2 regions of the Virgibacillus sp. M23 genome follow, and region 2 is predicted to be linked to the other one. Evidence: predicted binding sites of a transcription regulator. Region 2 holds the regulator's gene; the other holds the start of a gene.
What was found. The regulator LexA, encoded in region 2, represses DNA repair genes until DNA is damaged. The targets are predictions, from matches to a motif close to CGAACATATGTTCG.

Region 1 (12,070 bases), on a different contig from region 2:
ATGTAAAGGAATACATTACAAAGCTGGATAAAGAAAAAATACTACGAATTCAGCAACAGGTTGTGAATAAGGAAAAGCTCCCACACTATTAGTGTGAGGCAGTTTTTTATCATCAATATACAGAAAACTGTATTTTATCTAGGGGGTATATGTATGAATGTAGCTGAATTAGAAGATAGACTCCACATTTTAGTCTTAGGGGAGGTAATAACGAAAGAAGCATGTCATATTACTTTAGCTGCTTTTCAAGAATTAGTGAATGAATTAGAGCTAGAAGAGGTGGATCAGGCAGAAATGTTATTTACTCACTTACCTTCTGCATTGACAAGAATTGAAAGAGGTGAAGCTCTTGAGGCCCCATCTCCTGCTATTATGGAAGAAGTGAAGCAATCTGCTTATTATCTAGATGCAGAAAGACATGTGAATAAGGTACAACAGAGCTGGGAGAAAGAGCTTCCTCAGGAAGAAAAGGAATTTTTATACATGCATTATACAAACGTATTAGCTATGAATAAAGGAGGAAATAAAAAATGAAAATTGTTATAGGTGGACAAGTAGAGAAAAAAGCGATTGAAGCGTTAATTAAAGATGTGGATCCCGCTGTTGAGACTGTTGTGAAGTCAGATTTAGATGCAGCAATGGCCATGAAAACAGGTCAAGCCGATTATTATTTAGGTGCTTGCCATACTGGTGGTGGCGGTGCACTTGCAATGGCAATTGCGATGATAGGAAAAGATAAATGTGAAACGGTGTCTATGCCAGGGAAGAAGCCTGACGCTTCCAGAGTAGAAGAAGCTGTAAAAGAGGGGAAAATAGCTTTCGGTTTTACTGGTGATCATATGGAAGCAGCGGTTCCTATGATCCTTCAAGCTTTAAAAAATAAAGGATAATCACAAATAAAGGGGGACTATTAGATGGAAATGATATTTGTAATTTTGATTGGGGCAATTGCCGCTGTACTAGCCAACATGAACATAGCCGTTTTCAATGATGGGTTACGGCCAATTGTATCGGAGCATTTAGAGGGACGATTGAAGCGTAGAGAGCTAGGGCTAACGGCATTTGCCATGAGTTTTGGTTTAGTAGTAGGATTTGGAATACCTTTTACCATTACAGCAAGTATTATTTTGATTCATAGTATTTTACTTGGAACAGATATTATTGGCTTGATGACACCGAAGAATAAGTGGGGTACACCCGTTGCCGCAGTAATTGGTGGTTTATATGGTTGGGGACTATTGATGGGATTGGAAGGCTTTGTAAAGCTATTTGAATACTTACCTGTTAACTTCCTTGAACCGATGGGAGAGGTAGGAACACCAGTAGTTGTAACATTTATGGCTTTCCCAGCATTAGCAGTTGCGATGCAATTTAGTGTTAAGAAAGGGATTGTTACGTTTATTGTAGCGGCACTAGTTAGGCAGCTAGCGGTGTTTGTCAATGATAGTGGCTTCCTAAGTATCGGTGATAACGTGATCACGTTAAATCAAGAGGGTATGGCTCTTATCGCTGGTATGATTTTCTTATTTGCTTTTGCTATGAGGGAAAAGACGGAAGAAGGTTCATCTGTTGACTTAGCATCCATATTCAGTGAGAAAGTTAAATCAATTAAAAAGAATGTTGTCTTCTTTATGATTATTGGTGCACTAATTGCTGGTGCGACGAATCTATTACTAATGGCCGGAGACCCAATTTCTCTTAATCTATTAGCTGAAGGAAAGCAAACAGATGCTGGAATTGCTGCTGCAGCTAGAGCCATTGGTTTCATTCCTTTAGTTGCCAGTACAGCAATAGCTACTGGTGTCTACAGTCCTGTTGGATTCACCTTGATATTTGTAGTTGGTCTATTCGTACCAAATGTTTGGGTGGCAGTAATTGTTGGGGCTATTGTTATCTTTTTAGAAGTAATGTTATTAAGTTCGATTGCTAAGTTCTTAGACAAATACCCTGGTGTAAGGAACTCAGGGGAAAATATTCGTAGTGCAATGACAAAATTATTAGAAGTTGCCTTATTAATTGGAGGGGCAAATGCAGCAAATATCATTGCACCTGGTTTTGGATTCTTCTTTATCGCAGGCTTCTATTTATTGAATGAGGTTGCTGGAAGACCAATCGTCCGAATGGCGGTTGGGCCTGTTGGAGCAATCGCAGTTGGTGTTATTGCAAACATATTGGTACTACTAGGAATTATGTCAGTATCTTAAGTACAAACAGCATAGGAGTGATTAGCAAATGATACAGACTGTAAAGGGAAAAATTGAGAAAGAAGCATTTGGTGTTTGTGCGGCGCATGAGCACCTCTCCATTGACTTATCTAGAGTAAAAGGGGATCCAGATACAATTTTGGATGATGAACAAGGGATGATGGAAGAACTTGCTTATTTTTATCAAGCAGGTGGACGATCCTTGATAGAACTGACGAATGATGGAATGGGAAGAGATGTCAAAAGGCTAGTTCGTTTAAGTGAAGCATCTGGTGTACACATTGTTACATGTACTGGTTTTTATAAAGATCCATTCATACCTGAATTTGCCCAGGGGTGGGATCGTGAACAATTTGCTACTCATTTCATAAAAGAAAGTAAAGAAGGAATTGAGGATACAGGTGTTCTTCCTGGAATTATCGGGGAGGTAGGGACAAGTGTTAATGAGATAAAACCAGTGGAAAAAGAGCTCATTATTGGAGCTGGCATGGCTGGTCTAGAGACAGGCTTACCGATTTCCACCCATACATCTTTAGGGACGCTAGGTAGTAAGCAAGTGGACATGTTTTTTGCATTGGGATTACCGAAGGAACAAATAATCATTGGTCATCAGGATTTAAATCCTAATAAGGAAGAGGTTTTAGACGTACTTCAATCTGGTGTATATATTGGATTTGATACGATTGGTAAGAATAATTACAGACCGGATGAGGAGCGTTTGGACTTTCTATTAGATTTTATTGAGAGAGGTTTCCATAAACAAATTGTTTTGTCAGCAGACTTAACACGAAAATCCCATTGGCATAAATTTGGTGGTCCGGGATATGATCTTGTGTTAAACGATTTTATCCCTGCATTAAAAAAACGTGGTGTAACGGAGACGGTAATTACAGACCTGCTTGTAAAAAATCCAGCAAATGCATTTTCAGTAAAGGAGCGGTAATATGGCTTACAATCCGGAAAAATTAAAATATGCTTCATCTGTACTTCCAACGTTGACAGTTGAGGAGGCTCAACAGCTTCAATTTAAATTAACCCATAGTATGAGTAAATATTTTACAGGTGATCAATTCTTATCTATGGGTGACCTTGGTGTCGCTCCTCGTTATCAGAAACCAGAACAAACGGAAAGGGTAGAGCGTGTTATTGCCGATTTTTTTGAAGCTGAAAAGTCTGCTCTCGTTCGAGGTGCAGGTACAAGTGCGATTCGAATCATTCTGAGCACGCTCCTTGAAGCTGGTGATAGCATGTTCATTCATACTGCTCCTGTTTATACAACGACGAAGGATACGATTCGTATTCTAGGTATTCAGACAGAATCAATAAATTACAATGATTTGAATGCTGTAAAGGAAGCTGTGCAACAGAATCAATCCTGTAAGCTTTTTTATATTCAGCATGCAAGGCAACAGCCGACAGATATCTACCATCTAAAAGAGGTTATTCAAACGGTGAAGAATATTCGTCCAGACCTTCCAATCGTTGTTGACGATAATTATTGTGCGATGAAAGCTTATGGGATTGGTGTAGAATATGGTGCTGATTATTCTACGTTTTCCGGATTCAAGCTGCTTGGGCCAGAAGGTATTGGAGTAATTGTAGGGAAAAAAGACGGTATAGAGACACTACAGCAACGAAATTATTCTGGTGGTGGACAAGTACAGGGATATGAAGCGATGGAACTTTTACGTATGATGACATTTGCTCCAGTATCACTAGCAACGCAGAATGAACAGGTTGAAGAGGTTTGTAAACAATTAAATGAGGGTGTCATCGAAGGAATTGCAGCAGCCTATATGACAAATGCGCAATCAAAAAATGTCATTGTTGAGCTAGAGCAGCCAATTGCGCAAGAAGTTATTCAAAACAGTAATGGACTTGGTGCTGCTACTCATCCAGTAGGCGCAGAATCAAAATATGAAATTATTCCAATGATTTATCGTGTTTCAGGCAGTTTTATTGAAGCACAGCCACACTTAAAACAATATGGATTACGCATTAACCCGATGAAATCGGGAGCATCCACAGTTATTCATATCTTAAATAAAGCAATAAAAATGGTCAACTAGATTTTTATGAAGGAGGGGTGCTTCCATGTTTTTGCATACAACAATACAAAGAAATCCAGAGCTGATATATGCCGGGCTTTCGTTACATCAAAACGGAGAGATTCCTCCAAATACGTATATTATCGATGTAGATGCTCTAAAAGCAAATGCCAGCATGTTAGCAGATACTGCTAAAAAGCATGGAATGGAATTATATTTTATGAGTAAGCAGCTAGGCCGATTTCCGGAGGTTGTAAATTATATCGTAGAAAGTGGAATAAAAAAAGCAGTAGCTGTTGACTTTGATGAAGGTAAAGTACTCGCAGATCACGGTATCGCGATAGGTAATATTGGACATTTGGTTCAACCTGGAAAGCATCAGTGGAAGGAGATACTTAGCTGGAGCCCAGAGGTTGTTACGATATTTTCATATGAGCGTGCAAAACAATTATCAGATGCAGCAGTAGATATTGGTACAAAGCAGGATATTTTATTGAAAGTCGTTGGCCCTGAAGACAGTATTTATGAATCGCAGGAGGGTGGGATTCCACTAGGTGAGCTACATCGAGAACTTGATCGAATACTAACCTTACCTGGTGTTCGGATAATAGGTGTAACTACTTTTCCTAATTTACAATTAGCGGATAATAAGCAGGAAATGGTTGCAACTGCTAATCTCACAACGTTATTAAAAGGAAAGCAATTACTAGAAGAGAAAGGAATTACAGTAAAACAGGTCAATGGTCCGAGTGGGACGAGTGTTGACACGATTCCGTATCTAGCTACTCACGGAGTAACTCATGGTGAGCCAGGACATGGATTAACAGGGACAACACCAATACATGCGTTTAAGAGGTTGCCAGAAATTCCTGCAATGATCTATGTTTCTGAAGTATCACACGAAACGAAAGATCATTATCAGGTTATTGCTGGTGGTTTTTATGGGAGATCGAATATGGAAGGCTGTTTAGTAGGAAGTCACAAAGAATCCATTCTTCAACAGTATGTGGCGGCAAGGCAAAGTAGCCCAGAAGCTATTGACTATTACGGTTCCATTGCAAAACCAGATTGTTTTAAAGTAAAGATTGGCGATACAGCTATTTTTTCCTTCCGTACACAAATATTTGTAACCAGAGCTCATGTAGCACTTGTTGAAGGGATACAGTCTGGAACACCCAAGCTTGTACATCTAGAAAGGAAGTGGTGATCATGGCGAAAATGACATTACTTGTCATTGACAGCTTTGGAATTGGCGCAATGGATGATTGTGTTGATTATCAACCATCCGATTGCACGGCTAACACGTATAAGCATATTCGTGATGTGAAAAAAGATGATTTACAAATTCCCTTTATGTATCAATCTGGTCTTGGGGCTTTGGTTGACAATCAAGTTCCACCACCAAATGCCTATGGTCGTTCCAAATTAGCTCACCATGGCGCAGATACGTATTTGGGACATCAAGAAATAGCTGGAAGTTGCCCCAAAAAATCGCATAAGCGTCTAATGAAGGACATTCATTTAACAATGAAAGTTGTACTAGAGAACGCTGGATATCGTGTGACGTATCCAATTGCAGATTGTCCCATATTATTAGTGAACGATGCAGCAGTTGTTGCTGATAATTTAGAATCAGCATATGGAAATATTATTAATGTAACAGCTGATTTCAAGAAGATGCCTTTTTCAGAAGTTAAAAAGCTTGGTCGTGTCGTCCGTGAGAACGTAGATACTACTCGAGTGATTGCTTTTGGTGGACCATATACGTCGATCGAGCATATTTTGTCCTGTGTAGAAGAAAAGCATAAAGGACAATGGGGAGTGAATACGCCGAAAGCCAAAGTTTATGGAGAGGGCTATAATGTGTATCACATGGGCTATGGTGTTGAAATTGACCAGCAATTCCCGATGATTGCTGCGCACCATGGTTTGAAGGTTCATCGCTTAGGAAAAACTGCAGATGTATTGCATGGTGAGGGACCATCTGATCCGATTGTTAACACTACCGATCTCCTCCATACTGTGAGTCATGTTTATGAACAGGAAGAAGCAGACGCAGCTTTTCTCATAAATGTACAGGAAACAGACTTGGCAGGACATGCTGAGGATGTTAATTGGTATTGTCAGCTATTAAATGAAACTGATAAGTGGTTATCTGATTCGTTTCTCCCTCTAATGGCAGACGATGATTTGCTAATTGTTATGGCTGACCATGGAAATGATCCAACAATTGGCCATGCTAATCATACAAGGGAATATGTGCCGATTTTGATTCTTGGTAAGAAGGTAAAACAGGCGAATATTGGCCTCCGGGATACAATGGCTGATGTTGGTGCTACATTCTGCGATTTCTTTCAGCTACCATCAACGGCAGAAGGAAAAAGCTTCTTATCTGAAATAATAGACCGATAGATTTCATATAAAGAGGCTGGACAAAACACAACTTCTTACTCAAAATACGAATAATCATATTATCAATAGGAGTAGCATTGCCGTACCGTGAAACTATACGCTCTTTCCGCGGGAACGGCCTCAGCTAACTGGGTAAAGAAAAACACGTTACCACGTGGATCTTCGGACTCGTGCTGTTCCCGCTGGAGTCTCGCTTGTTTTAGATGTTCAACGAATGATTTTAATCAAAAAACGAACGATAATTAATTTAAACTAATTATTGTTCGTTTTTTACTGTTTTTCCGTTCTTTTGTCTCAGCCTCTTTGCTTTCTCCCACATATAACTAGCAGTAACCCCCACGGATTGAAGTTTCATTTTATGTGCAATGACTAATTGCATACTTTGTTTTTAAGCTATAAGCAATATCGTATCTTGAATTTAGAAAACATGTTAATATTGCATTAATCCTATCGGGAAAGGAGTTTTTACTTTATGGCTAAGCAAACGTATTTAGGGAAATCTGATATTTCGGTCTACCCAATTGGGCTAGGGACAAATGCTGTTGGTGGACATAATATTTATCCGAATTTGTTAGATGAACGTGAGGGCCAGGATGTTGTGCGTAAGGCGCTGAATAATGGGATTAATATGCTAGATACAGCCTTTATCTATGGACCAGAGCGTTCTGAAGAGCTAATTGGTGAAGTAATGAAGGAATATAAGCGAGAAGATATTATCATCGCAACCAAAGGTGCACATAAATTTATCGGTGATGATATTGTGATGGATAATTCACCAGCATTTTTAAAACGATCAGTAGAGGATAGTTTGCGTCGTCTGCAAACAGACTATATTGATTTATTTTACATTCATTTTCCAGATGAAGATACGCCAAAAGATGAAGCTGTAGGTGCATTAAAAGAGTTAAAAGATGAAGGGAAAATTCGATCCATTGGTGTTTCTAATTTTTCTCCGGAACAATTAAAGGAAGCGAATAAAGATGGATACGTTGACGTACTGCAAGCAGAATATAATCTATTAAAACGTGATGCGGAAACGAAATATTTTCCTTATACCGAAAAAGAAAATATTACGTTCATTCCTTATTTTCCATTAGAATCAGGTTTATTAGCTGGGAAATATAATATAAATAGTACTTTCACTGATTTGCGAGCACAGAACCCTAATTTTCAAGGTGAGAAATTCGAAGAAAATCTTGCGAAAGTAAAACAGGTTAACATGATAGCTGAAGCATATGGCGAAGAGGTAGTGCATATTGTACTGGCCTGGTATTTGACACAGCCTTCGGTTAATGTTCTTATTCCTGGAGCTAAGCGTCCTGATCAAGTACTTAGCAATAAAAGAGCTGCTGAGATTTCTCTTTCGCAAGCAGATGTACAAAAAATTAGTGATATATTTGCATAGCTGTTAGTTTCCGAGCACTTTTTGCTGTAAGCAAATGGTGCTCTTTTTAAAAAGGGGAGTTTGTTTTAAGCGTAATGACCACCAATTTTTTGGCTTCTTTCTAGGGTAATTCCAGCGTCTGTGTAACTGATGGCACGGAGAATAGAAGTAGAACCATATTTGGCACGGATAGCGTCCATCGTATAACCAATATCATTTTTCTTTGCCCTGTCTTCAAACAAATTGAGCTGTGTTTCTTGTTTTTTATATAAATTATCTAATGTAACATAGGCACGACGAACGCTGCTTACTCCATCATAAAACTGTAAAAACAAATCCATACAAACATGGTAAACATCCATCGTCACATTTGTCGGGATTTGGATAGAGCGAGAACGGGAAAAACCACCTCCTGTAGCTTTAGAATAGCCGATTGCTAGATGAATCGTTTTACCAGCCATGTTAGCAGTGCGAGCTCTACGACATACTTCTTCACAAAGGTCAAGTAGACAAACTTCTGTTTCTTGCATAGAGTAATCACGTAGTAAGGAAATACCATGACCAAATCCCTTTTGTTCCGTTTTAACAAAATCACCGAGGACTGGGCTTAAATCGATTCCCCAAGCATGCCAATAAAGCTGTTCTCCCATCACCCCAAAACGTTTTTTTAAGTGATTTAAATCATAGCGTGCAAGCTGTCCCAGTGTGACAATCCCCATCTTGTTTAAATTATTCTTCATTCTACTGCCAATTCCCCATATTGCTTCTATCGGAAATGACCATAACTTTGCTTCGACATCCTCATATTTGCATTCCGCAATTCCTTGCTTTTTGGCATGAAGATCCATAACAACTTTTGCAAGGAATTTATTATCACCGATACCAATAGAGCTCGTAATTCCAAAGCATTCAAGGATGTCGTGCTTCATCCGTTTTGCCACTTCCCAACGACTGCCAAACAATTTTGTTAATCCATTAACGGTAACCCAGACTTCATCAACAGAGTATGGATGAATAGCTTCCTTAGGCACATACTGATTAATTAATTTGGTTATTTCAGCAGACACATATAAGTAATCAGCCATATGTGCACGGACAATATATAAATCTGGATCATCCGGTAGCTCAAAAAAGCGGCTGACATTGCTAATTCCATATTTTTTCTTTAAAGCTGGCGATGCTGCCAGTACAATACTTCCTGATCGGTTCGGATCCCCTACAACTGCAAGCAGGACCTTCATTGGATCTTTTCCTAATTTAATTGCTTCGACACTTGCATAAAAGGAGCGCATATCAATGCAAAGTACATCGTTGCGTGGATAAGAAGCATAGTTCATATTAATCCACCTCCGAAAAAAGAACGTTTGTTCTTATTGTATGCTGATAGCCCTATTTTATTCAATGGAAATATATGCACATATAGGTACTTATTATCAAACGAATCGTATGCTTGCCGGATAATTGTGATTATTCCCTAAAAATATATGTTATATTGGAAGAATAAGAGGAGGTGATACTATGAAGAACAAACCAATTTATGTAGAAATACCCATTCAATCGGATACAGAAACAATATGGAAATTCACACAAACACCGGACTTACATGAAAAGTGGGATTTACGTTTTTCATCTATCTCGTATTTACCAAAGGATGAAGTGAAGCAGCAACAAAAATTCTCGTATAAATCGAGAATTGGCTTTGGTTTACAAATAAAAGGCTGGGGGAGAAGTTCCGGAAGCTCCAATACAAAGGATGGATCTAAGGTATCCTCCCTGCAGTTTGGTTCAGATCAGACAGTATCCATTATTAAGGAAGGTGGAGGGTATTGGAAATACATACCGCAACAAGATTCTACACTGTTTCTTACAAAATATAACTATAAAACAAGGTTTGGGTACTTAGGTAAACTGTTTGATTTTTTCATTTTTCGTCCATTGATGGGATGGGCCACAGCAATCAGTTTTGCTGTGTTAAAAAGGTGGATAGAAGAAGGAGAGATGCCAACAACACAGTATTTACGTTTCTTTAGTAGTTGGTTATTCGCCTTGTTATTTAGCTTTATTTGGCTCTATCATGGATTAGCTGCTAAGTTGATACACCAACATCCTGTTGAATTATCAATGGTACAAACGGCACTTTCAATCAATGTAAAACAAGCATCTGTGCTAATTATGATCACTGGAGCGATAGAAGTTATGTTTGGGTTGATGTGGCTATTCTACGAAAATAGAAGATGGTTATACATAATACAAATTGCAATTTTTCCGTTATTAGGAATCATAGCCATTTTAACAACTCCAGATCAGCTCTTTCATCCATTTAATCCCGTAACGTTTAATTTGGCTTTGCTAGTGGTTTCTATCGTAGGGTTACACACTACTAAGAATATTCCTACAGCAAGAAGCTGTAAGCGTAAGTAAGAAGGAGTTGCAAATGTCTATTTATAAAAAGGTATTAGAAAACCAATTTTATGATCTTCACCCTATGTTACAAAGACGATATGAATTTAAAAGAAATAGTATCTTTAAAGCAACGGGAGTGATGAAATGTGTAAGAGGGGGACCAATGTGGTTATTTCCTACTTTTGGCTAGGTAAAAAGTATAAATTATTCTTTCCTGAATCTGGAAAGAATATTCCATTTGAAATTGTAAATTCGCAAATAATAGCAAGCGATGGAACTGAACAGGTTCACTGGGAAAGAGTATTTTATTTTAATCATAAAAAGCGCTTTTTTAATGCACGTATGTATCTAAATTCCGAACAAAACCTTATCCAAGATTATCTAGGTGAACCTGCTAAGTTTTATTCCGATTTAGCACTGTCAATAACGAAAGAAGGAGGATTGCGAATTGATTCTAAAAAACAGAGACTCGTATTACCATTTATAGAAATTCCATTACCCAAAATATTTCAGGGATTGGCTACTGTAACGGAAACATATATGGAAACGAAAGCGGTGTACTATATACAGGTTCAGGTTAAAAATCCTATAATTGGAACGGTTTTCTCATATGAAGGGGAGTTTAAAAGCAATGACATTTTTTAAAGTAGCCTGTATGAATAGTGTCTTATTCATTCTGATTACCTTGTATGGAGAAGATTCTTGGTACTTATTAATATTATCTGCAGCACAATTAATTTTTGTGCCATACATGCTGCACATCATTTTAAAAGAACAAAGAGGCTGGATCCCCACTTTTTATCCATATTTTGGAATTGTCGCATCTATAGCCATTTTTGTACTGCAAATAACACAAGATTCTCCAATTGATACAATACTGGCAACCATCTATTTCATGTTTACAATCATGTTGGCAATCCTTGGGGTCAACCGTTTTCTACATAGAGGTTTTGTACATGTCGAGGAGTTTTTAATTGATATTGGACTTATTTATATGGTTATAGGTGGAGCTTGGTTTGTGGCGCATGAAGCACAGATTGATACAGGCTTTTCACCTATTATTACATGGTTAACAGCAAATCATTTTCACTATTCTGCATTTCTATTACCTGTTTCTGTCGGGCTTTTAGGAAGAGTCCATCAATCGAAATGGTATCCATTAGTCGCAACCATTATTATCATTTCACCTATGGTTGTCGCGTTAGGAATTACGTTCTCGGTTATTTTGGAATTCGTGTCTGTCATACTTTATATCATTGGAATATATGGTTTAATTGGCTTATCATTTCAAACTTCGTTCCAAAACACGTTCCAAAAATGGTTTGTCCGTATTTCATACAGTGCATTAGGAATTTCAATACTTTTCTCACTTATATATGCACTTGGGAATCTTTCAGAGCGATTCTTTATTTCCATTGACTTCATGATACTGTTTCATGGCTTGATAAATATCATACTGTTTGCAGGAATAGGTACAATAGGCTGGTTAGTTGCTCCACCATTAAGTAAGCAAAGGGAGATAGTCTTTCCAATTAGTAAGATCAGAGGATCAGTCGTAGTAGACGAATCAATTCTAAATGGAAAGACGGATGAACAAAGTTATAACGGGCTTATAGACT
Region 2 (12,070 bases):
GTATGATTTCATCTGGAATACCTGGTCCTTCGTCAATTATACTGATTTCCACATGGGTATCACTAGATGTAGATGTTAAATAAATTTTACCACTCTCTTCCATTGCTTCAATTGCATTTTTCACCAAATTGATTAGTACTTGTTTAATTTGCGAGCGATCGCAAAATACGCTTTCATGCCTGGATACGGAATATTCAATATGAATATTTTTCATCTTTGCTTGAGGTTGTAGTAATACGACGACATCATGAACCATATCTAAGATGGATTCCATTTTCTTATTATCTGTCAGTGGTTTCGAGATAAAAAGTAACTCAGAAGTAATTGTCTCCATTTTTTCAATTTCATCAATCATGATATTATAATATTCTTCTTTTCTGTTTACACCTGCTTGAAGCAACTGCAAAAATCCCTTTAACGATGTTAGCGGATTTCTGATTTCATGCGCAATTCCAGCTGCTAGTTGTCCAGCAACTGACATTTTTTCTGAACGTATCATCATTTCTTCCGCTTCTTTTTTATCTCGTATATCAGCAATAGTAGATAAATAGAAAATTTCATCTTTCTGTGGATCTTGTAATTTTACTACAGAACATTCTGACCAAATATACTTGCCATCACTGTTTAGTATATTCATGGTATAAAGTTGGTTTTGTGAAAATCTTTGCTCAAAATTGTCTTTAATATAACTTGCGTCATCAGCAGAAATCATCTCATGCCAAAACTTTCCCGCTAATTCAGACGGGTGAAATCCTAGTAAATGCTCTGTTGACTTAGAACTAAATATGACTCTTCCTTCTTCATCTAAGACAGTTATGATATCATGACAATTGTTTTCTACCCATGCAAGCATAAATGAAGGCAGTGAGGATAATTGTGGGTAGCGCAATTGCACCGGCTTTGTTTCGGCAATGTGGATAGCTTCCTCATTATTTTGGGTTCCGTGATCATACCCCATCATTTTTCCCCCTTTTTTCGCAAATTTCAACAATTCCTTTCTTCTACAATTTATATTTATGATCTATTCTCTGATAGTATGACGCTTGTTTGTAAATCTGTTTCAGCTTATAATATAGTTGACTATGTATTTTCAAAAAAACATCCAATTATTGTTAATCTTACTATAAGTGATGGAAAAAATAAATTAAATAGTTAAAAATTTTGTCACATTCCTGCGAATTTTTGGTAAAAAAGAGGAGAATAAGGTGAAAATATGTCGGTTATTGTTGATTACTTAATAATCATTTGGGGATTCATTATGATTGGATTAATGGCCATTGGTGGTTTTTTTATGTTTCGTAAATTCCTCAAGCGGTTACCAAAAGAAGATGGCAAATCAATCATGGACTGGGAAGAATATTATGTTAATAAAACAAAAAATATGTGGAAAGAGGAAGAAAAGGAGCTACTTGATGAATTGGTTTCGCCAGTTCCTGAATTATTTAGAGATGTTGCAAAGCATAAGATCGCGAGCAAAGTAGGAGAAGTCGCTCTTATGAAAGATAAGACTACCATTACGCAGGATGTTTTAATAGAAGGCTACATTATTGCAACTCCGAAACGTGACCATAAGTTTTTGCGTAAAAAGTTAGCTCAAAAGAATATCGATACAAAGCCCTATGAAGAATTTTTTCAACTATCTCGAGATGACTATGAGCAAGATTGGAAACGGAAACACCAAAAATAAAAGCGTCAGACTGCTTGGTCTGACGCTTTTATGTATTCATTTTCATGTTCAACTGTTTCTCTAGCTGTAAGTACTTGTACAGCATCGATAATCGCCATGTAACAATCATGCCGAAGGCTAACAGAAAGAACATTCCGCTTGTTTCTCCAACAGATATCTGACTTCCTATCGCTAGCTTTATAATAATCCGAAAGATAAGTAAACCAAATAATATAAATACAAATGATTTCGACGGAACCAAGTATATATCCTGGTTACGAATTTCGAATTTCGATGTCTTTATCAAAAATATGGAGCAAAAAATTCCAACTCCTACAGCTTCAAGTACTTGATACCAGCTAATATGAAACATTGGAAATAGAAACATAAGTGCTCCTGTACTCATAAAAAATGGCGGTAGGATAATTTTCTTTACGGAAGCTGGTTTCTTTGATGCCTTTAACCGAATGAAAATCATTGTTATCGCCATGAATGCTGCAACTAACGTACTTGCTATGAACCAAAACATTATGTAGTCACACTCTCTCTTATCGTCTAATTACTCATTCTTTAGGTTCAACACTCTATTTACAGTGTCTAACACACGATCTTCATCAAATGGTTTTATGATAAAATCTTTGGCACCTGATTCAATCGCTTCAACCACTACCTTTTGCTGACCCATTGCTGAGCATACGATAATCATTGCATTTTTATTTATTCTACAAATTTCCTTAATTGCATCAATGCCGTTCATCACAGGCATTGTGATGTCCATTGTAACTAGATCAGGCTGCAATTCTTGATACAGCTTAATTGCCTCCTCGCCATTCTCAGCTTCCCCGACAACTTCATGCTGTTCACTTGTCAAAATGGTGGAAAGGGTTACGCGCATAAATTTAGCATCATCGACCACAAGTATTTTGGCCATAGCTTTTCCCCCTTTTAATCTTGGTCATTGGCAATTGTTAATATAATTGTCATCATTACACCAACAACTGTCAAGTAAACACCTATATCAAAGATCATTGCAGTTGCAAGTTCTATCTTCCCAAAGATCGGAAACGTATAATAATCATAGGTCTGTGATAAGAAAGGAGCTTTAAAAAGGAATGATCCAACTCCAGTACCTACAGCGATTGCAAGACCTATTGGAATTAACTTTGTAAAATCGATTGGCAACACTTTTTTTACAACATCTGCTCCATAAGACATATTCATTAATAAAATAGCGCCAGATGTCATGAGTCCACCAACGAATCCTCCACCTGGAGAATTATGTCCGGCTAATAATAAATAGACAGCGAAGCCTAAAAGAATAAAGGCAATCAATGATGAGGTAGTGCGTAATATAAGATCATTTGGTTTGTACATGGTTATTGCCCCTTTATAGCATATATACTACTTATTTTAATATAAAACATATAGAAAATCCATTAAAAGCCAGAAAATCCAAACAATCCTGCTAAATATGAGGTTAATGCCGTCATCCAATTAAAAAATAAAGCAACCCCCATAACGATCATGATGTAACCGCCTATTTTTACAAGTCTCGTACTGTACTTCTTTATCCAATTGAGCTTTCCGATAAAAAAAGATAAGACAAAAAACGGGACGGAAAAACCTAATATATAGCTTACCATCATAAGCACACCAATGTCCGGATTATTAGCTGCTAAAGTTAAGACGATACCTAGAATTGGACCAGTACAAGGTGTCCAACCTAAAGAAAATGCTAATCCAATTAAGAATGATCCAATAAAACCGGCAGGCCTATTTTTGAACGTTATTTTCTTATTTTTCATCAAAAAATCAAAATTTAATACACCGACAATAACAAGCCCGAAGAAAATAATAATAATGGCGCCTACTTGTCTTATGATATCTTGATACATAATTAAGAATTGCGAGATGCTTAAGCTTGCAAATCCCATCATAATAAAGACAGCAGAAAATCCTAATAAAAAGAATAAGGTATGTAAGATACTTTTCAGATTGAGCATTTTATTATCATCTTTTAGTTCACTTACACTCATTCCAGTAATATAAGATAAAAAAGCTGGATAAAGTGGTAACACACAAGGCGAGATAAACGAGAGAAAACCAGCCCCGAAAGCGATAAACACATTTATGTCAGACATGATATACCTCCTATTTGCATGAATGCATCTATTGTATCAAATCAAGCGATTACATAGGACTCCTATTTTTGACAATAAACCAAAAGTTTAAAGTTGTTATACGAAATTAGAATACCCCTTACCATTAGAGCAAGGGGTATGGTTGCAGCTATGAACGCTTCTAAGTATATCAATAAGTGCCTATTTTCCTGATTGATTGTTCATTGCACGCATCATTTGATTAATTTTCTTTTGTGATGGTTTTTGACCCATTTGCATCATTAATGTGCGAAGCATCTGTTCATTAATCGGTGGATTCTTTTTTAAGTAGCTCATCATATATTTTCTAGCAATGAAAAATCCAAGAGCAACACCAACAATTAACGCTGCTATAGCAATTAGTACGACCCAGATCGTGTCCATGTAAAGCTTTCCTCCTTCGTGTTGTCTCTTATACAGTATAGTAAATCAAAGAAAAGAATACAATACTTGTTCTTCCTGATTTTTGCTATGTGTAAGAATAGGAGCTAACCATCCAAAATTTTGAATATTATCTCCTATTACAAAAAGCAATCGCTGCATTTGTCTTAGAACAGGAAAAAGCAGCTCTTCTGCATCCTGTAGTGATTTACAACGAAATTTTAATTGATTTTCATTTATATGTAAAGAAATAAACGCATCCCTACTATAAATTTTCAATCCCTTCTCTTCATTTTGCTCCAAAATTCTTAAATGTCGATAGTTTGTTAAATGGTTGATAATTTCACTATAACTAAATGGATACGTAATATAATTAAACTGCATAGCTAAGTCTTTTCGATCTGAGTTCATTTGATAATCCTTTAAGAATCGATATAGAACTCCACTTTTATGGAAGTAATGGTTGGCGACCTCTTCTTTAATCCAATAGATAGAATACGTATACATAGGATCTCCCCCTCTATATAATCTATTATACGGATTCTATTTCAAAATTATGTCAGATTGTATTGTAAAAATGCACTTCTTTTGTCGATTCAGAAAAAATAAGATTGTTATATTTACTATGCGTAACGTCAAATATATTTCCTAAAAGAAATAGCAGCCAAATCGGTCGCTTTTCGTTGGACTAAAGAAGTTAGACTAGCTGGACGCGGCTTAACACGTCCATATTTACCCACATGGGCAAATTTTACAATTTCCTAGACGATAAAAAAGAGGCTCGGACAAAACACAACTTTTCTTTACTCATAATAAGCATAATCATGTTATCAATAGGAGGATCTTCGCCGCACCGTGAACATATACGCGTTTTCCGCTGGAACGCCCACAGCTAACTTGGTAAAGAGAAACACGTTACCACGTGGATCTTCGGACTCGTGCTGTTCCCGCTGGAGTCTCACTTATTTCAGGTGCTAATTTAATTTTTCTAATCAAAAAATGAGCGATAATTAATTTCAACTAATTATCGCTCGTTTTTAATTGTTTCTTCATTCTTTTGTCTCAGCCTCTTTGGCTATAAACGTGTTATATCTTATTTAAAGTTATTCCATCATTGATTCAACGTGTTTCACAACATTTTCCACAGTAAAACCATACTCTTCGATGACTTTTTCTCCTTTTGCGGATGCACCAAATGTATCAATTCCAATAACCTTACCGTGATCACCGATATATCGTTCCCAACCGAATGGGGAAGCCATTTCAATTGCAACCCGGCGTTTTACTTCAGATGGGATAATTTGTTGCTTATATGAGTCAGCTTGTACATTAAAACGATCCCATGACGGCATGCTGATAACCCGGACATCGATCCCCTTCTCTTTCAGTTCAGCTTGTGCTTGAATTGCCAATTGAACTTCAGATCCAGTTGCTAATAGCAAGGCATCAGGTGTTGCCTTCTCCGCATCACTTACAACATAAGCACCTTTTTTCACACCCTCGTAAGCATGCTCTTTTGTACCAGATAATGTCGGTAGATTTTGTCTCGTAAGAACAAGTGCTGTAGGTGTATCTGTCGATTCCAGAGCCAAGCGCCAAGCAGCTTGTGTTTCATTTCCATCAGCTGGACGAATAAGTGATAATCCAGGCATTGCGCGTAATGAAGCTAATTGTTCGATCGGTTCATGAGTTGGCCCATCTTCACCAACAGCAATCGAATCATGCGTGAAAACATACGTTACCGGTGTATTCATAATAGAAGATAGACGAACTGCCGGACGCAAGTAATCACTAAATACAAAAAATGTTCCAGCATACACATTTAATCCACCATGTAATGCCATACCATTCAATGCTGCTCCCATTGCATGTTCTCTTACGCCAAACCATATATTTCTCCCGGCATAATTGGTGCGTGAAAAATCATCTTCATCATTTATTGTAGTTTTATTCGAGCCAGCTAGATCCGCACTTCCACCAAAGAAGTTCGGTACAGCTTTTGCAATTGCATTCAGTACTTTACCTGAGGAAGCTCTTGTAGCTAGTGTATCCTTATCAGGCTCAAATACTGGAAGGTCTTTTTCCCAATCGACAGGTAATTCACCATTTAAAGCGAGTTCAAATTCGCTTGCTAATTTAGGATATCTTTCTTTATATACTTCTAGTAGTTGATTCCAATTATCTTCTACTTCAGCACCATGCTTAACAATTTTTTCGTTAAAATCTGCGTATACTTCCTGTGGTACATGAAAATCATCATGTCCCCAATTATAGAATTCTTTTGTTAATTTTACTTCATCTGTGCCGAGAGGAGCCCCATGGGAAGCAGCAGATGCTGATTTGTTGGGTGACCCATATCCAATTACTGTTTTTATCTCAATTAGTGTAGGTTGCTCACTATTCGTTTGCGCAGCTTTAATAGCATTTCGAATTGCGTTTACATCATTGCCATCCTCAACAGTTAACACTTGCCATCCATAAGCCTTGAAGCGTTGTTCTGTGTTGTCAGAGAATGAACGATTTAGATCACCATCAAGTGATATATCATTCGAATCGTATAAAGCAATTAGTTTACCTAAGCCTAAATGACCAGCAAGTGAAGCGGCTTCGTGTGAAATTCCTTCCATTAAGTCTCCATCACTTACAATGGCATACGTATAATGGTCGACAATATTTATATCTTCCGTATTAAATTTTGCAGCAAGATGAGCTTCTGCCATTGCCATTCCAACAGACATAGCGATACCTTGTCCGAGCGGTCCTGTGGTGGCTTCTACACCATCTGTATGATGAACTTCTGGATGTCCAGGTGTCTTAGAACCCCATTGACGGAATGATTTCAAGTCCTCAATGGTTACATTGTATCCTGATAAATGTAGTAAACTATAAAGCAGCATTGACCCATGCCCTGCCGATAGTACAAAGCGATCACGATTAAACCATGTTGAATGTTTAGGATTATGATTCATAAAGTCAGTCCATAATGTATATGCCATCGGTGCAGCTCCCATTGGTAATCCTGGATGTCCAGAATTTGCATGTTCAATGGCATCAATGGATAACGTACGAATGGTATTAATTGATTGTTGTTCCATATTCGACATAAGATTACTCCTTCCACTATTCCAAGCTTTTGTATACTCTTTTTATTCTATAACGAAACATAGTTTGCCACAAGCAAAACAATGTGTGTGTCAAGTACCATGACACTTACTCTTTATCTTTTTCTTGATTTTGCATGTCCTTTACCTTTTGTGGTGTTACATCATTGCCATTTGGGTCAACAACTGTCATCGATTTAAATTGATTTTTAAATGAGCTTCGAACGTTTTGCAAGTACTCTTGACGTAACTTTTCTTGCTCCTTCTTTTCAACTGCAGATAGACCTTCTTCTTTTGCTTTTTTTGCTAATACATTTATACGTTCTATTTTATCTTTAGATAGCATCTAATAACCTCCAGTTTCATATAGAAAGTTTTGAAATTGTAGTTGTACGAAAATAGAAAAGGCAAGAACATAATTAGTGTTCTTGCCTTTTTATCTTACCTCTACCATATCATATATTCAAGTATTTTGAAATTCCTGATACCTTCTATGGACCGTAGCCTTCGAAACGGAATAACCTAATCCATTTAATGTAGTGGCAATCTCTTCGAATGTCAGATTGTTTTCCCGCAGACGTACCACTTCTTCAATAGGAAAAGTCTTTCGCTCACGACCAGGTGCCTTATCTTGATTGGATAAATTGTTACTAGGATTATAGCCGTTTTTAATAGCTCTTTGAATACCTCTTTTTATTTTAGCATTATGTATTTTTCGCTGATATTCTTCCACAATGCCAACAATTTGAAGAACCATGGAATCTGCTTCAGATAGTTCTAACTTACCATCATGGTAAGAAGTATAGATGGGTATGTTTAATTTATGTAGTTGATGGAACAGCGCTATTTTTGTATTACCTCTACCTAGACGAGTTTCGTCCTGAATGAGTAAACAGTCTGCCTCTCCATCAGAAAACAGATCAAGCAACTGAAAAATGCCATCTCTATCAATCTTATAGCCACTCTCTTGTTCTTGGATGCAACAACTAACCGTTAAATGATTGTTTGTTGCTAATTCCATTAATTCATGCTTTTGTCTTGCAAGTGACGTTTCCTGTGTTTCCTTATCTGTACTAACTCTGCAATAAATAATTGCCCTCAACATACTATCTCCCTATGAAAATAATTAACTAGTGATAATAGAATAATATAAGAATCCGAGCGTTAGTGCAAAAGCAATGAGGTAGAATGCGTCTGTTTTTGTTATTTTTTGGAACATTGAAACAGGCCTCCTTATCAGTATAGGAACTTTTGTTCGCTTGTTGTTTTAAGTATTACACGAACATACGATCTTGTCAAGGTGTTTTTCGAACGAACGTTTGCATTTCCAACAACCCGATGGTAAACTAGTTATAATTAATCCTATGTGCGAGGTGATCAATACATGACTAAACTATCGAAAAGGCAGCAAATGATACTTGACTACATTAAAGATGAAGTAACAAAAAAAGGATACCCACCTTCTGTACGTGAAATTGCCGAAGCCGTTGGACTAGCATCTAGTTCAACTGTTCATGGTCATCTTTCCAGGCTAGAAAGTAAGGGTTTTATTCGCAGAGATCCTACTAAGCCTAGAGCTATAGAGGTATTAGATCTTTCTCAAGATAATAATATACCTAGAAATGAAGCGCGCTATGCACCAGTCATTGGAAAAGTTACTGCCGGTCTTCCAATAACAGCAGTAGAGAATATTGAGGAATTTATTCCATTGCCATCCAATAGTGCGAGTCCAGATGATAACTTATTTGTACTTGTCATTGAAGGTGAAAGTATGATAGAAGCCGGTATTTTGGATGGAGACATGGTAATAGTAAAGCAACAGAACACTGCTATCAACAGTGATATCGTTGTAGCGATGACAGATGAAAATGAGGCAACGGTTAAACGTTTCTTTAAAGAAAAGGATCATATTCGTTTACAGCCTGAAAATTCAACAATGGAACCACTTATTTACGATAACGTAACGATTCTAGGTAAGGTTATCGGTCTATATAGAAACATCCATTAAAAACTGCCAATTGGCAGTTTTTTTATAGTCTAGGAAATAAAATTTGTCTATGTGGATAAAGATGGGCGTGAGCCATGTCTAGCTCCTGCACCCAGAAACGAGGTGATTTCACGAATCGCCCTAAGACCGGAGAAGACCAGGGGCTAAAAAATTGCCAATCATGTGAAGTCAAATGTGACACCTGGGGATATTATTTTACTGGATGACTCTGGTGGAAATCGTAGTCAAACAGTTGAATCATTAGAGGACATATTGGCTTATTTTCAAAGATTGAATTACCAAATGGTAACGGTCTTTGAATTACTCCTCTATGGTAGTACTAATCAGTTTAATCCATTGCTCTTTTATCCATAAAATCAAGACTATTATACATAGCCTTCTGAGTAGAAGGCATATTTTTTCCTTCATAAACATGATTGTTACCGCATTTAATTGGCTATCAGACAAAATAAAACGTTTATCATAAGACACAAGCCATCTCAAATATATGAACATTGAATATATTAGCATTATATCAATGAAAAGAAGGAAATAATATGTGGAAAAATAGTAGATGTGGTGGAAGAAATGATGATGTAGCAGGTGTGACAGACGCAAACGGCGATGACTTCGGTGGTGACGTTATTATAAATGATAATGACAACGATCTAAAATCGAGGAATCGAAATGTACCTTTGCAAAAATCTCTAATAGTGGGAATCCTATGTAGATGTCAGCTCTGATGCTGATTCAAGGAGAAAGAAGAAGAAAAAGAAAAAATATAGTGGGATATATTCTTATGTATCCCACTTATCCTTTAAAAGGTGAGTGATTTTTAATGGAGAGACCTAATCTATTTTCGTTAAAACCATATGACGACGGTTTTCCAGATCAACACATTACAAATAAATCCGTTGTTAAACATAGCGGTAATTCAGATGTCGATGTAAATGTGCATGTCGACACCAAACCGATCGCCTACGCTATGCTATGTACACTATTAGCTTCTAAGCAAATATCCAATGAAGAATTTGAAGAGGCGGTTAGTAGACTAGATAAATTAACAAATCGAGAGAAACGAAAAATGAAAAATGTAGATGACTTTATCAGGCCAAAGTTAAATAAGCGATGAAATTAAGAAGACTTTCTTCTTGATTTCATCGCTAAATCTTTGACTAACTCTACAATACATATTTCATAAACTCAATTTGAATCCTTATATTATTTATCGGTTATTTTTTTATAGCTATCCATATTATAAAAAAGATACGCTATCATAATTAAAAATAAGTAGATAAAAAAGTCATAGAATGTTGACCAACCCTTTGGATTATAAAAATCAATTGCATTAAATAAATTCATTCCTCCAAATGCGGCGATTGCAGCAAAAATACTACCTTTTAATAACGGATTCCAGTTTGGCTTAATTTGTAGAACAAACATGACTGCAACGGGAGCCATTGCCAAGTGATATGGAAGAAATAATAAAGGTGATATTGGAGAGAATTTCATAGGATAAGACCATAAACCATATGATAAAGCAATAAGGTCAATTAACAATGAAAGAATGATGGTGATAAATCCCCCGATTAAAAGCCGCCCTGTACTTTTCTTATTCCTAAACAAGAACCAAATGAGCCAAGGTATGATAAATAATCCAATACCTAGCCACCATTGCCATGAAAACAAAAATGCGTTAAATACAGCATCTACCATTAAGCGATTCACTTCAACTAATTGATTATAAGCATTTTCTGTTTGTTGTAATCCTTCGTTAACTGTCACTATTATCCCTCCGTTATAAACATAGCTTGTGTAATTTATTACCATTTATGTATAGTCAAATGAACTTGATTAATTAAAAAATGCTCATAGTAATATATAAAGTAAATAAGCTCTCTTCAAATCCCCTTTTCAATTCGTCGACTCTATTCTTGCAAGATTGTAAGAATGATGTAAGGAAAATAAATACCATATTGTAAATAAAATAACTATACTTTCCTCAGAACCCTAAGGAGGAAAGTTTTATGAATCTTAATCAAATGAATATTGACTTGTTTCGAATGGTGAATAATCTAGGTAAGGAGTTTTCCATACTAAATCCAATTATGACGTTCATTGCTGAATATATGATATTTTTTTTAGTTCTAGGCATCGTCATTTTCTGGTTTAGAAGACAAAAAAACAATCAGCTTATGATTATTTGCGGCTCCATTACGTTTGTGTTAGCAGAAATAGTCGGAAAATTTGTAGGGAAATTCCATTCTAATCATCAACCTTTTGCTGAACTTGCTAATGTCCATAAGCTTGTAGAACATACGGTAGATAATTCTTTTCCAAGTGATCATACGATATTCTTCTTTTCTTTTTGTATGACTTTCTGGCTTTTCAAAAAGCAAGCGAAGGTGTTTTGGATGATGTTAGCCTTGATTTTAGGACTATCACGAATTTGGGTAGGTGTACATTATCCAGCAGATGTCTTTGTAGGAGCCATAATTAGTATTCTAGTTGCAATACTTGTGTATCAAATAGTACCGAAGCTTACTATTATAAGGAAATTGTTAGTTATTTACGAAAAAGGAGAGCGATTAATACTGCCAGCAAAAATGAAATCTAAAGAGCATTAACATATAAAAGGATAATAAAAATAAGCGATACTCCTCTTTCTTAACGTTTTTAATTTATACATAGAAATATAAGAAACAGAAGCTTACTCTCTTTATTGTGTCAGAGTTACAAGCTTCTGTTTTTCATTACTGTTTATTCTTCATATAAC

Region 1: the regulator LexA is predicted to act here: its motif matches at 9,406-9,419, upstream of RVS70_RS14760 (DNA polymerase IV).

What each region holds. Positions count from the first base shown of each region.
Region 1 covers NZ_JAWDHA010000040.1:21,709-33,778, forward strand. The annotation lists gene yhfZ (GntR family transcriptional regulator YhfZ) at 1-92, shown strand, start outside; gene RVS70_RS14720 (PRD domain-containing protein) at 154-534, shown strand; gene RVS70_RS14725 (DUF2620 domain-containing protein) at 531-890, shown strand; gene RVS70_RS14730 (YhfT family protein) at 915-2,204, shown strand; gene RVS70_RS14735 (phosphotriesterase) at 2,233-3,147, shown strand; gene RVS70_RS14740 (aminotransferase class V-fold PLP-dependent enzyme) at 3,149-4,273, shown strand; gene RVS70_RS14745 (alanine racemase) at 4,299-5,459, shown strand; gene RVS70_RS14750 (phosphopentomutase) at 5,462-6,664, shown strand; gene RVS70_RS14755 (aldo/keto reductase) at 7,137-8,069, shown strand; gene RVS70_RS14760 (DNA polymerase IV) at 8,135-9,385, opposite strand; gene RVS70_RS14765 (DoxX-like family protein) at 9,567-10,469, shown strand; gene RVS70_RS14770 (DUF4166 domain-containing protein) at 10,617-11,096, shown strand; gene RVS70_RS14775 (YndJ family protein) at 11,083-12,070, shown strand, end outside.
Region 2 covers NZ_JAWDHA010000001.1:94,015-106,084, forward strand. The annotation lists gene RVS70_RS00460 (ATP-binding protein) at 1-958, opposite strand, end outside; gene RVS70_RS00465 (DUF2621 family protein) at 1,214-1,687, shown strand; gene RVS70_RS00470 (CcdC family protein) at 1,716-2,195, opposite strand; gene RVS70_RS00475 (response regulator) at 2,226-2,597, opposite strand; gene RVS70_RS00480 (Na(+)/H(+) antiporter subunit B) at 2,612-3,040, opposite strand; gene RVS70_RS00485 (cytochrome c biogenesis CcdA family protein) at 3,103-3,807, opposite strand; gene RVS70_RS00490 (YneF family protein) at 3,988-4,209, opposite strand; gene sirA (sporulation inhibitor of replication protein SirA) at 4,255-4,713, opposite strand; gene tkt (transketolase) at 5,310-7,310, opposite strand; gene RVS70_RS00505 (DUF896 domain-containing protein) at 7,417-7,653, opposite strand; gene RVS70_RS00510 (recombinase family protein) at 7,771-8,409, opposite strand; gene lexA (transcriptional repressor LexA) at 8,692-9,315, shown strand; gene RVS70_RS00520 (hypothetical protein) at 9,490-9,669, shown strand; gene RVS70_RS00525 (hypothetical protein) at 9,852-10,037, shown strand; gene RVS70_RS00530 (hypothetical protein) at 10,133-10,426, shown strand; gene RVS70_RS00535 (CBO0543 family protein) at 10,516-11,079, opposite strand; gene RVS70_RS00540 (undecaprenyl-diphosphatase) at 11,322-11,921, shown strand.